3 regions of the Enterococcus malodoratus genome follow, and region 2 is predicted to be linked to each of the others. Evidence: predicted binding sites of a transcription regulator. Region 2 holds the regulator's gene; each other region holds the start of a gene.
What was found. The regulator HrcA, encoded in region 2, represses chaperone genes, less so after heat shock. The targets are predictions, from matches to a motif close to TTAGCACTCNNNNNNNNNGAGTGCTAA.

Region 1 (4,293 bases), on a different contig from region 2:
CCGTCAAAACGATTTAAGAACTCTGGCGCAAAGAAATCTTTTAATTGACCTAAGACAGAACGAGTGACACCGTCTCTTGCGGCACCAAAACCAACGTTGGCTTCAATTTTACCAGTTCCAGCGTTACTGGTCATGATAATGATCGTGTCTTTGAAGCTGACTGTCCGTCCTTGTGAATCTGTTAGACGGCCATCATCAAGGATTTGCAGGAACATGTGAAGCACATCTGGATGAGCCTTCTCGATTTCATCCAATAAAATCAAGCTGTATGGATGACGACGAACTTGTTCCGTTAATTGGCCAGCTTCTTCATAACCAACATAACCTGGAGGTGAACCGATCAATTTTGAGACACTGTGTTTTTCCATATATTCACTCATATCGAAACGAATCATGGATTCACTTGAGCCAAATAATTCTTCAGCTAGTTGACGAGCCAACTCTGTTTTACCAACTCCTGTTGGTCCTACGAATAGGAATGAACCGATTGGACGATTTTTCTTATTCAAACCGACCCGGTTACGACGAATCGACTTCGCAACTTTATCAACGGCCTCATCTTGACCGATAACATGTTTCTTCAAATCAACTGCAAGATTTTTCAATTGTGTTTGTTCTTTTTCTTTCAACTCGCCGACAGGGATACCAGTCCGTTTTTCAACGATCTTTTCCATATCCTTTTCGGTAATGACGGGTGTTTCTTCATCCGTTAATTGACGGTCCTTCATTTTTTGCAGCTTATTGATTTGATCGCGATAGTAGGCAGCTTTTTCAAAATCTTCTTCTTGAGAAGCTTGTGATTTTTGCTGTTCAGCCTCTGCTAATTTTTTGTCGATCGTTTTTGGATCAACAATTTGAATCGTCAAGTTTTTCTTCGAACCTGTTTCATCTAATAAATCGATGGCCTTATCAGGTAAGAAGCGATCTTGGATGTAACGATTTGAAAGTTCGGCCGCAGCTTTGATTGCATCATCGGTGTATTTCACATGATGATAGTCTTCATAACGAGGTTGCAAGCCTTTCAAAATCTCAATCGTTTCTTGAACAGAAGGTTCTTCGACCCGGACAGGCTGCATCCGACGTTCTAAAGCCGCATCTTTTTCAATGATTCGATATTCATTAAGTGTTGTAGCACCGACCATTTGTAGCTCACCACGAGCCAATGCTGGTTTTAGAATGTTACCAGCGTCCATGTTGCCATCTCCAGCAGCACCGGCACCGACGATTTCATGAACTTCATCAATGAAAAGAATAATGTTTTCTGATTGACGAATCTCTTCGATCAGTTTTTGCATCCGTTCTTCGAATTGACCTCGGATTCCGGTTCCTTGAACCAGAGAAGCGACATCTAATCGAATAACTTCCTTGTCCATCAATTTTTGCGGTACATCGCCATCAACGATTTTTTGAGATAAACCTTCAACAACAGCTGTTTTACCAACACCAGGTTCACCAATAAGAACTGGATTGTTTTTTGTTCTACGATTTAAAATTTCGATGACGCGTTGAATTTCATCATCGCGCCCAACAACTGGGTCGATATTTCCTTCGCGAGCTAAACCAGTAATATTGATACCATATTCATCTAATAAACCGCCACCGCCATTTCCGCGAGGGGGTTGATTATTCATACCATTTCCACCGCCGAATTGAGTCGGTGGCGTTTGATCTGCAGCGCCTTGTCGTTGTTGCATTTGTTGTGACATTGAACGGAACAAATCGTCTAAACTTCCAAAACCAAAAGGATCATTTCCTGCCATTTGTGGCGCACCTCCAGCTTGATTCTTTAATTTTTGATAGCAACTTTGACAATAATCTAGTTGCTTTCGTTGACCATTAACGTTTGCATATAAATGAATCGTTGCTTCATTTTCATGACAATTTTGGCAAAGCATCTTTTTCACCCTTTCAATAGTTAATTGTTTCTTCCATTGTACATCGAGTAAGCGAATCTCGTAAAAAGATACGCTGGTCAAATGTTTGACTATCACTGACCTTAAAATTATTATAGCGAGAATTCTGATAAAAGCAAACAGTTTGTTTCACTTTTTAGCAATCAACCTTTTCGAGTGCTAAAAAGAACATTTTGTGAGTGTCAGCGACAGTTGTTGTTATGGAATAAAAATGAAAACGGAAGAAATAAGGAAGTTTAACGATCAAACCAGATATTTTAAGAAAGGGCATACATTTCGCTGGAATAAATCGATTAAAATTGTTGTATCCACTGCGAAAAAATGGTAATCTAAGGAAATGAAGGGCTCAAAATGATGGTTGTTATCATTAAAGCCCTAACATAAAAAAACATTTTTTTTATAAAGGAGAACGGTCAATATGGAAAAAAAAGATTTTCACGTAGTAGCAGAAACGGGGATTCATGCACGTCCCGCAACTTTATTAGTGCAAGCTGCAAGCAAATTTAACTCTGATATTAACTTAGAGTATAAAGGAAAATCAGTTAACCTTAAATCAATCATGGGAGTTATGTCTCTAGGTGTTGGCCAAGGTTCTGACGTTACTATCTCTGCTGAAGGTGCTGACGAAAAAGAAGCAATGGAAGCAATCGTAGAAACAATGAAAAAGGAAGGATTATCTGAATAATGGTTGAATTACTAAAAGGTATTGCCGCAAGTGACGGGGTTGCCGTTGCGAAAGCTTATCTGCTAGTACAACCGGATTTATCTTTCAAACAAAATACTGTAGAAGATACTGCTGCCGAAGAAAAGCGTTTAGACGACGCTTTGGCGGCTTCTTCTGCTGAATTAGAAAAAATTCGGGATAAAGCAGCAAAAAGCTTAGGTGAAGAAGAAGCACAAGTTTTTGATGCTCATTTAATGGTTCTTTCAGATCCAGAAATGATTGGTCAAATCAAACAACATATACAAGATAATAAAGTGAACGCTGAAAGCTCACTTAAAGAAGTAACAGATATGTATATCGGCATGTTCGAGGCAATGGATGATAACGCTTATATGCAAGAACGTGCAGCGGATATTCGCGACGTTACTAAGCGTGTAATGGCGCACTTGCTAGGCGTATCTTTACCAGACCCATCAATGATCGATGAAGAAGTTGTGGTTGTGGCGCATGACTTGACTCCAAGTGATACTGCACAATTAGATAAAAACTTCGTTAAGGCCTTTGTTACTGATATTGGTGGACGCACGTCTCACTCAGCAATTATGGCTCGTTCATTAGAAATTCCAGCAATCGTTGGTACAAAAGAAATCACTTCTAAAGCTAAAGAAGGCGATTTTCTTGCAGTTAACGGGATGACTGGTGAAACAATCGTAAACCCAACTGACGAACAAGCGGCTGATTTCAAAAAAGCCGGCGAAGCATATGCGGCGCAAAAAGCAGAATGGGAAAAATTGAAAAATGCTGAAACAGTGACAGCTGATGGCAAGCATTTTGAATTAGCAGCAAATATTGGAACACCTAAGGATCTTGAAGGCGTTCATAACAATGGAGCTGAAGCGATTGGTTTATATCGTACGGAATTCTTATACATGGACTCTTCAGATTTCCCAACAGAAGACGATCAATTTGAAGCTTATAAAGCCGTTTTAGAAGGCATGGGCGACAAACCTGTCGTTGTTCGTACAATGGATATCGGCGGAGACAAAGAATTACCTTACTTAACTTTACCTCATGAAATGAACCCATTCTTGGGATACCGTGCATTGCGTATCAGCTTATCTGAACTAGGTGACGATATGTTCCGTACACAATTACGTGCGTTATTACGTGCTTCTGTATACGGAAATCTACGCATCATGTTCCCGATGGTTGCAACCTTAAAAGAGTTCCGCGCAGCGAAGACTTTGTTCAACGAAGAGAAAGAAAAGCTTGTTAACGAAGGCGTGAAAGTTTCTGACACAATTCAAGTCGGAATCATGATCGAAATTCCTGCAGCAGCTGTTTTAGCGGACAAGTTTGCTAAAGAAGTTGACTTCTTTAGTATCGGAACAAACGATTTGATCCAATACACAATGGCAGCTGACCGTATGAACGAACGTGTTTCATACCTTTACCAACCATATAACCCATCAATCTTGCGTTTGATTAAAAATGTGATTGATGCAGCGCACGCTGAAGGCAAATGGGCTGGCATGTGCGGCGAAATGGCCGGCGATCAAACTGCGGTTCCATTGTTAATGGGTATGGGATTAGATGAGTTCTCTATGAGCGCAACATCTATTCTTAGAACTCGTAGCTTAATGAAACGTCTAACAACGACTGACATGGCCGAATTGGCTGATAAAGCGTTGAAAGAATGCGACACGATGGAAGAAG
Region 2 (4,293 bases):
TCAAAATCGTATTTGGAGTTGTTTTAAAAAATTACTCAGAAAAAATCAGGATTTTGTAATTGTAGGACACCTAGGTGTGCTGCGAGTCATTCTGAAAAGCTGTTTTCCTGAGTTTGACTTTTGGAACATAATTGTAGAACAAGGAAACTATACGATGATGGAGGCTGAAAAAGACGTTTTTAAAATTATCGCATGGAATAAGTAAGTGGGGCCATTTAGTGTGAAGGCTCTTTTTTTGGTTAGTGAAAGTGAATAGTCCGAAGTTAATAAGAGTGATGAACCACTCTTATTTTTTTGTTTAGTCAGTTAGCCTAGTTCTGTGATTGTTGAAAACTGTGTTAGAATACCTTTTGTTACTACTAGGTAGAAGAAAGAGGAGTAAAATGAAACAATCAACTTCAGCTTATGTTCATATTCCTTTCTGTGAACACATTTGCTATTACTGTGATTTTAATAAGGTTTTCCTTGAAGGACAACCTGTGGATGAATACATAGAAGCGCTTTTGAAGGAAGCGCGTTTGTCTTTAATTAAGAATCCTGTCAAAAACATGGAGACTCTTTATGTCGGGGGCGGAACTCCGACATCGTTAAATGCGTCACAGCTGGATCGTTTGTTGAGCGGACTGCGAGAAATACTTCCATATAATGAGGGAGAATTTACAGTCGAAGCTAATCCTGGAGATCTTTCAGGTGAAAAATTAGATGTCATGAAAAACTATGGTGTTAACCGTCTATCGATGGGGGTTCAAACCTTCGATGATCGTTTGTTGAAGAAAATCGGGCGTAAGCACACAGCAAAAGATGTGTATGATACGGTTCGTCTACTGGAAGAAAAAGATTTTAGTAATGTAACTATTGACTTGATTTATGCATTACCTGGTCAAAGTTTAGAAAGTTTTCGTGATACAGTTGAACGTGCACTGGCCTTAGATTTACCTCATTATGCATTGTATTCGCTGATTTTGGAAAATCAAACAATGTTCATGAACTGGGTTCGTCGCGGAAAAATGCAACTGCCAGAGCAAGAATTGGAAGCACAAATGTACGCTGAAACGATAGAAGCAATGGAAAAAGCAGGGCGGATGCAATATGAGATCAGTAATTTTGCCAAACCTGGATTTGAAAGTCAGCACAATCTTGTTTACTGGAACAATCAGAATTATTTTGGACTCGGAGCAGGAGCCAGTGGCTATCTCGAAAATCGACGTTACAAAAATCGCGGGCCAATTCAACATTATATGAGGGCATTAACCGACAATCAGTTACCGATACTTGAAGAAGAACGTTTATCTCAAAAAGAGCAGATCGAAGAGGAAATGTTTCTTGGCTTAAGAAAAATTTCAGGTGTTGATAAAACTGTTTTCGAATCTCGTTTCGATCAAAAGTTAACCGATGTTTATGGTGATGTGATTGAGAAATTAAAGCAACAGAAGTTGATAGCTGAAACGGATTCGAGGGTTCGTTTGACTAAGACAGGTTTGTTTCGAGGAAATGATGTTTTTGAAAAATTTTTACTTGATAAGGAAAATTAGCACTCTCTAACGGAGAGTGCTAATTTTTTGCATTTATCCCTTGACATCTATAGGAGATGTGGTATATTAATAATCGAGTTAGCACTTAAAAAGAAAGAGTGCTAACTAAAGGATGAGAAGAATGTTAACAGAACGACAAAAACTGATTCTCAGCTTGATCATCCAAGACTTTACTAACACGGGGCAACCGGTTGGGTCAAAAAGTTTAATGGAAGAAGGCGTAAAAGCAAGTTCCGCAACTATCCGTAATGATATGAAAGCTTTAGAAGAATTAGGCTTATTAGAGAAGACTCATTCTTCATCTGGTCGAATTCCTTCGGCTTTAGGCTATCGCTATTACGTGGATTATCTACTAACGCCATCAAAGGTGAGTAATCAAGAAGTAGCACAGATTCGCAGATCGTTGAAAAATGATATTCATGAAATTGATGATATCATCCAGCAGTCGGCAAAAATGCTTTCACAAGTTACTAGCTATACGGCGTTTTCGCTTGGTCCTGAAATGAAAGATCGGACGCTGACAGGATTTCGAATTGTTCCATTGAATGATCGGCAGATTTTGGCCATTATTGTCACTGATAAGGGAAATGTTGAGAGCCAAGTTTTTCGCATACCCGAAAATGTTGACAGTCAAGACTTGGAGAAAATGGTTCGAATCATCAATGATCGCTTAGTAGGGCAGCCCTTGGTGAGTGTTTATCAAAAATTAAGAACCGAGATTCCGATGATCTTACATCGCTATTTTCAGACGACCGAAGGAATCAGTCATTTGTTTGATGTTATTTTGAATGATGCCTTTGAGGATAAAGTGTTTGTAAGCGGACGGATGAACATTTTGAATTTCAACCCGGATCAAGACTTTAATCATGTGAAGTCAATGTACTCATTGATGCAAAATTCCGATGAGCTGACGCAATTATTGCTGCCAGCTGATAATAATATCCACGTTCGAATTGGAACAGAGATGGGTAATGACCTATTTGATCACTTGAGTATGATTCAGGCAAATTACGAAATTCGTGGGCATGGTCGAGGAACAATCGCATTGTTGGGTCCGACCTCAATGCCATATTCGAAAATCTTTGGGTTATTGGAAGTCTTTCGATATGAGTTAACCAGTGCATTGGATGATTATTATCGTTCATTGGACTTATATCACTAGAAACGATTCCTAAAAAGAAAGGAAGTACGCGTAGTGGCAGAAGAAAAGAAAAACGAAGTCGAAGAAGAATTAGAAGAAACGACGGACAATGCAACAGAAGAAATTGATATTCCGGAAGTTTCTGAAGTTGAGGAACTGACAAGCAAGTTCAATGAAATGGAAGACAAGTTTTTGCGAGCTCGCGCTGAGATTGCAAATATGTCCAACCGTAATAAAAATGAACGTGAACAGTTGGTTCGCTATCGTTCGCAAGATCTTGGTAAGAAATTATTACCAGCGATCGATAACTTAGAGAGAGCCTTAGCAACTGAAGTTAATGATGATCAAGGAACCAGCCTGAAAAAAGGTGTAGAGATGGTACTTGAAAGTCTGACTGTTGCTTTAAAAGAAGAAGGTATTACAGAGATCAAAGCCGAAGGTGAAGCCTTTGACCCAAATCTGCATCAAGCAGTGCAAACTGTAGCCGCAGAGGACGATGTAAAACCTGAAACGGTCGTTAATGTGTTGCAAAAAGGTTATCAACTACATGATCGTGTACTACGCCCAGCAATGGTGATCGTGGCTCAATAATAAGTAAACTATTAAACTAACTATACATGGAAAAGGAGATTTTCAACTATGAGTAAAATTATTGGTATTGACTTAGGTACAACAAATTCAGCAGTCGCTGTTTTAGAAGGCGGAGAAGCTAAAATCATCACGAATCCAGAAGGAAATCGTACAACGCCATCTGTTGTTTCATTTAAAAATGGCGAGATTCAAGTTGGTGAAGTAGCAAAACGTCAAGCGGTAACTAACCCTAATACAATTTCATCAATCAAACGTCACATGGGTGAAGCTGGATTTAAAGTTGAAGCAGATGGAAAAACGTATACACCACAAGAAATTTCTGCAATGGTATTACAATACATCAAAGGTTTTGCAGAAGACTACTTAGGTGAAAAAGTTGAAAAAGCTGTTATTACAGTTCCTGCTTATTTCAATGATTCACAACGTCAAGCAACTAAAGATGCTGGTAAAATTGCTGGACTAGAAGTAGAACGTATCGTTAACGAACCAACTGCTGCAGCATTAGCTTACGGTTTAGATAAAACAGACAAAGACGAAAAAATCTTAGTATTTGACCTTGGTGGTGGTACTTTTGACGTATCTATCCTTGAATTAGGTGATGGAGTATTCGACGTATTATCTACTGCGGGTGATAACAGTCTAGGTGGAGATGACTTTGATAACAAAATCATCGATTACTTAGTTGCCGATTTCAAACAAGCAAACGGTATTGACTTGTCTAAAGATAAAATGGCTATGCAACGTTTGAAAGATGCTGCTGAAAAAGCGAAAAAAGACTTATCTGGTGTTAGTTCAACTCAAATCAGCTTACCATTTATTACTGCTGGTGATGCTGGTCCATTGCATTTAGAAACAACATTATCTCGTGCGAAATTCGACGAAATCACTTCTGACTTAGTAGAGCGTACAAAAGCACCTGTTCGCCAAGCGCTAAAAGACGCTGGCTTGTCTCAATCAGAAGTTGACGAAGTAATCCTAGTTGGTGGTTCTACACGTATTCCAGCAGTTGTTGAAGCTGTACGTAAAGAA
Region 3 (4,293 bases), on a different contig from region 2:
GAAGGAATTAGATGAAGCGGATTTATTGGTGCAAATGTGCGATGAATATACTAAAAATAAGTACCAACAGGCAAAATCCAGTAAATTAGGTAAATCGATATCCTTCGAGGTAACAAATGAAGATATTTTACAAGATATAAAAGAACTTGCTGCACTGAGAGTTCGTTCGACAAAAAAGAATAAGCTTCAGAGTGTCTAAGAGAATTTTCTTAGGCATTTTTTTATTAATTTTTAAAATGCTATTGTCAATGAGAGATATATAATCGAAAATGGATATGGGATTTGAAAAGATGCCATCCTATATCCATTATTTAATATAAGAATGATGCTATACAATTAAATAGGAATAGTTATGGTTAAGGAGAAGTATATGAAGGATTATCAGAGGGAACGCTATAATGCAGCTGCATTAACATTGAGTAAAAAATTAGAACGAAGAAATTTTGTCGCGATTATTTGTCAAAATTTGACGGCGGCGAAGAATCAAGCTTTAGAATTGATCGATCAGGATAAATCAGTTGGTTTTGGCGGTTCGATCACGGTTGAACAGTCTGGAATTATTGATGAGTTGTATCAACGAAACCAAAAGATGATTGACCGTGAAAAAACAAGTTCAGCGGAAGAACGACATCAAGTCATGCAACAAGCATTAACAGCCGACTACTTTTTGACGAGTATCAATGGTGTCACAGAAGACGGGGAGTTAGTGAACATCGATAGCGTAGGAAATCGTGTAGCTGCTTTAACTTTTGGACCGGATAAAGTATTGGCATTTGTAAGTATGAGGAAAGTCTATGGTAATCTGGCCACAACTCTTGAGATGGTCCGTAAGAATACTGCGCCATTGAATGCTCATCGTCTAGGATTGGAAAAAACACCCTGTATCAAAAAGGGAAATTGCGGAGATTGTTTACAGTCTGAATGTATTTGCAATACGATTGCGGTAACAAGACGTTCGATGTCTAAGGAACGTATCATAGTCTTTCTAATTATTGATGAGATTGGATTGTAGAAATAATTATTAAACGTAAAAAGAATCGTATTTGCTATTGATAATTGAAAACCGTTGATCTAGCAAGATATAGAGAAAAATAAAAAAACCGAGGAAAACTCCTCGGTTTTTTTATTGCTTAACTTAATGAGCTGCTATTTTCCATAACTTCATCAATCAACCCATAAGCTTTTGCTTCATCGGCGCTCATAAAGTTATCACGATCAGTGTCACGTTCAATGACTTCGATCGGTTGTCCAGTACGTTCAGACAAAATATTGTTCAAACGTTCGCGCGTTTTCAAAATGTGACGTGCAGCGATTTCGATTTCAGTTGCTTGACCTTGCGCACCACCAAGAGGTTGGTGAATCATGATCTCAGCATTAGGCAGTGCGAAACGTTTGCCTTTTGCACCAGCTGTTAATAGGAAGCTACCCATTGAAGCAGCCATACCAAGAACGATTGTTTGTACGTCAGCTTTAACAAAATTCATTGTATCAAAAATTGCTAAGCCGGCAGATACGCTACCGCCTGGTGAGTTGATGTAAAGATAAATATCTTTTTCAGAATCTTGGGCATCCAAGAAAAGTAATTGGGCGATGATAGTGTTCGCCATATCGTCGTTTACCTCGCCGCTTAACATGATGATACGGTCTTTCAATAAACGAGAATAAATGTCGTAAGCACGTTCGCCACGAGATGATTGTTCAATGACTGTAGGAACTAAATTCATAGTGAATCCTCCTTAAAATATTGTTCATAAATTATTTTAGCACAAACAAGGTTAGATTGCTAAAACTTAAGGAAAGTATACATCTTTGGTCAGTTTTGGTCAAATAGAAGGCTCCGTTTTTTTAAACAGGTCAAACTATCCTAGATTCATGAAAATATGGTACTATTAATAGCGCATAGAACAGTGTGTGGTTGAACTTAAAATTTTTTAAAAAATTTATTTTTTTTTCGGCTGAGATTGCCGCACTTTCAATAATTTAGCGGAGTGCAAACGTGCCGGAGACCGGTTTTATTTAATAAATAATTCCGTAATTATGAAATAGGAGGGAAAAACGTGGAAATCGCATTTATTGGTCTTATCGGCGTATTAATTGGGGCAGGATTAACGGGGATTGCGGTCTTTTTTGTCTTCAAATATATTGACCTGCGCCATCATCGTGAAAGAGAATTGGAACATCAGGTAAAAGAAATCGAAACGATTAATCTCTTAAATAAGAAAGTCAATGAGATCTTATCTAAACGAAATGTTTTAATGCAAGATTATGTGGCGTTCAATTCATTTGACGACTGTTACATCACAATCGATGATTTCATTTATTTGAACTCATTTGCCGCACAAAATAATTTTTATCTGCCTAATTATTTGATTGAAGAGTTCTTCAAAAATATTTCACATCGTAAAGTTATTTTATCTCCCGAGGAAACAGTTAAAATTGGCGGGTATACGTATAAAGGCGGACGAATTGTCATGGAAACTTTTTCCGAACAGCTTTTGGAGATCTTGGATGAAAAGAAACAACAATTGTCTCGTTTGACAAAACAGCCTTTACGCCATTTCAATGTGCAATAGTAAGTTCACGAAAAACCGTGAACAGATTTAAATCAGATTGTATTTTATAATCTGTGATTACAGACGAGGTGATAATAGATGACAGTGATTATTGCTCATCGCGGGAGTGCTGGGACTCACCCAGAGAATACATTACCTGCGTTTATGGAAGCAGTGCGGACAGGTGCAGACGGTATCGAGTTGGATGTCCATTTGACGGCTGATCAGCAATTAGTTGTGATTCATGATGAGAGTGTTGATCGTACGACAGACGGCAAAGGTCTGATTCGTGAATTGACATTAGAAGAAATAAAAGAATTAGACGCTGGCAGTTGGTTTGATGAAAAATATCAAGCGACGAAAATTTCAACGTTGCAAGAAGTTTTGAATTTATTGTTGCAGATGCGTTTTCGCGGCTTTTTATGTATTGAAATTAAGACGAACAAGTTTCATTATCCAGGTATTGAGGAAAAAATTTCATCGGTCATGACTAGTAAAGAATGGCCCTTTACCTATTGGTATACGAGTTTTAATATTGATTCGTTGCGTATCCTGCACGAGTATGAACCAGATGCACAATATGATCTGATTCAGAAAAATGATTTAGAAAAATATAAGACTGTTTTGGATAGCGATTTTATTGAAGGGGTTCATCCGAGTTATGATTGGGTGAAGCAAAATCCTAGTATCGTCAAGGAATACGAAAAGGCGATTCGTCCATGGACACCTAATTTATATGAAACGATGATGGCTTGTTTTGAAAACAAACTCGCTGGAATCATTACTGACTTCCCAGAAAAGGCGATTCGAGCAAGAAGCAGGTATAATAAATGAAAGTAATCGCAATCGTGGGCCCGACTGCTGTAGGCAAAACGAGCTTGAGTATTGACTTGGCCAAACGTTTTAATGGGGAAATTATTAGCGGTGATTCTATGCAAGTGTATCGTGGATTGGATATCGGAACTGCTAAAGTTACGGTAGAAGAGATGGAAGGAATTCCGCATCATCTGATTGATGTACGTGATATTGATGAGAGCTACTCTGCCGCAGATTTTCAAAAAGCGGCTAGACAGGCGATTCAAGAAATCAGTCAACGAAATAAGTTGCCAATTATTGTAGGTGGTACAGGACTGTATATTCAGTCTTTGCTATGGGATTTCAAACTTGGCAGCGAGGGCGAACCAGAGGATGACTCGTTACGGGAAAAGTACGAAGCCTTTGCAGAGAAAAATGGAAACCAAGCTTTGTGGAAAAAATTGCAAATAGTTGATTCCTTAGCTGCAGAAAAAATTCATTATAATAATCGAAAAAAAATAGTTCGTGCGTTAGAGGTTTTTGAACTGACGGGGCACTCAATCTTGAAACCAAAGGATCGGCCAAAGAAACTTTACGATAGTTTTTTGATCGGTTTGAATACGGACCGAGCTGTTTTGTATCAACGAATCAATCAACGCGTAGATTTGATGGTTGAACGGGGCCTTTTAAGTGAGGTCGAAATGCTTGCAAAAAATCCGAATGTCCAGGCTGCGCAAGGGATTGGCTACAAAGAATTGTTTCCTTATTTAGCGGGGGATTCTTCACTGTCGGAGTCGCTTGAAGAAGTGAAGCTGCATTCGCGCCGTTATGCTAAGCGACAATTGACATGGTTTCACAATCGTATGTCTGTTCATTGGTTCGATCTGGTACAACAACCAGAATTAATTACAGAAATCGAAAAAACTTTAGCCGATTGGTTAGCGGA

Region 1: a site for HrcA is predicted at 2,050-2,076, ahead of PGP85_RS13885 (ATP-dependent Clp protease ATP-binding subunit). Genes of this name have one in related genera too.
Region 3: a site for HrcA is predicted at 1,761-1,787, ahead of clpP (ATP-dependent Clp endopeptidase proteolytic subunit ClpP). Genes of this name have one in related genera too.

What each region holds. Positions count from the first base shown of each region.
Region 1 covers NZ_JAQDPG010000008.1:82,844-87,136, reverse strand. The annotation lists gene PGP85_RS13885 (ATP-dependent Clp protease ATP-binding subunit) at 1-1,895, opposite strand, end outside; gene PGP85_RS13880 (phosphocarrier protein HPr) at 2,332-2,598, shown strand; gene ptsP (phosphoenolpyruvate--protein phosphotransferase) at 2,598-4,293, shown strand, end outside.
Region 2 covers NZ_JAQDPG010000002.1:50,036-54,328, forward strand. The annotation lists gene PGP85_RS03585 (histidine phosphatase family protein) at 1-205, shown strand, start outside; gene hemW (radical SAM family heme chaperone HemW) at 384-1,532, shown strand; gene hrcA (heat-inducible transcriptional repressor HrcA) at 1,654-2,694, shown strand; gene grpE (nucleotide exchange factor GrpE) at 2,728-3,264, shown strand; gene dnaK (molecular chaperone DnaK) at 3,313-4,293, shown strand, end outside.
Region 3 covers NZ_JAQDPG010000013.1:119,552-123,844, forward strand. The annotation lists gene PGP85_RS18530 (DUF3788 domain-containing protein) at 1-199, shown strand, start outside; gene PGP85_RS18535 (lactate utilization protein) at 371-1,012, shown strand; gene clpP (ATP-dependent Clp endopeptidase proteolytic subunit ClpP) at 1,131-1,724, opposite strand; gene PGP85_RS18545 (hypothetical protein) at 2,058-2,573, shown strand; gene PGP85_RS18550 (glycerophosphodiester phosphodiesterase) at 2,652-3,386, shown strand; gene miaA (tRNA (adenosine(37)-N6)-dimethylallyltransferase MiaA) at 3,383-4,293, shown strand, end outside.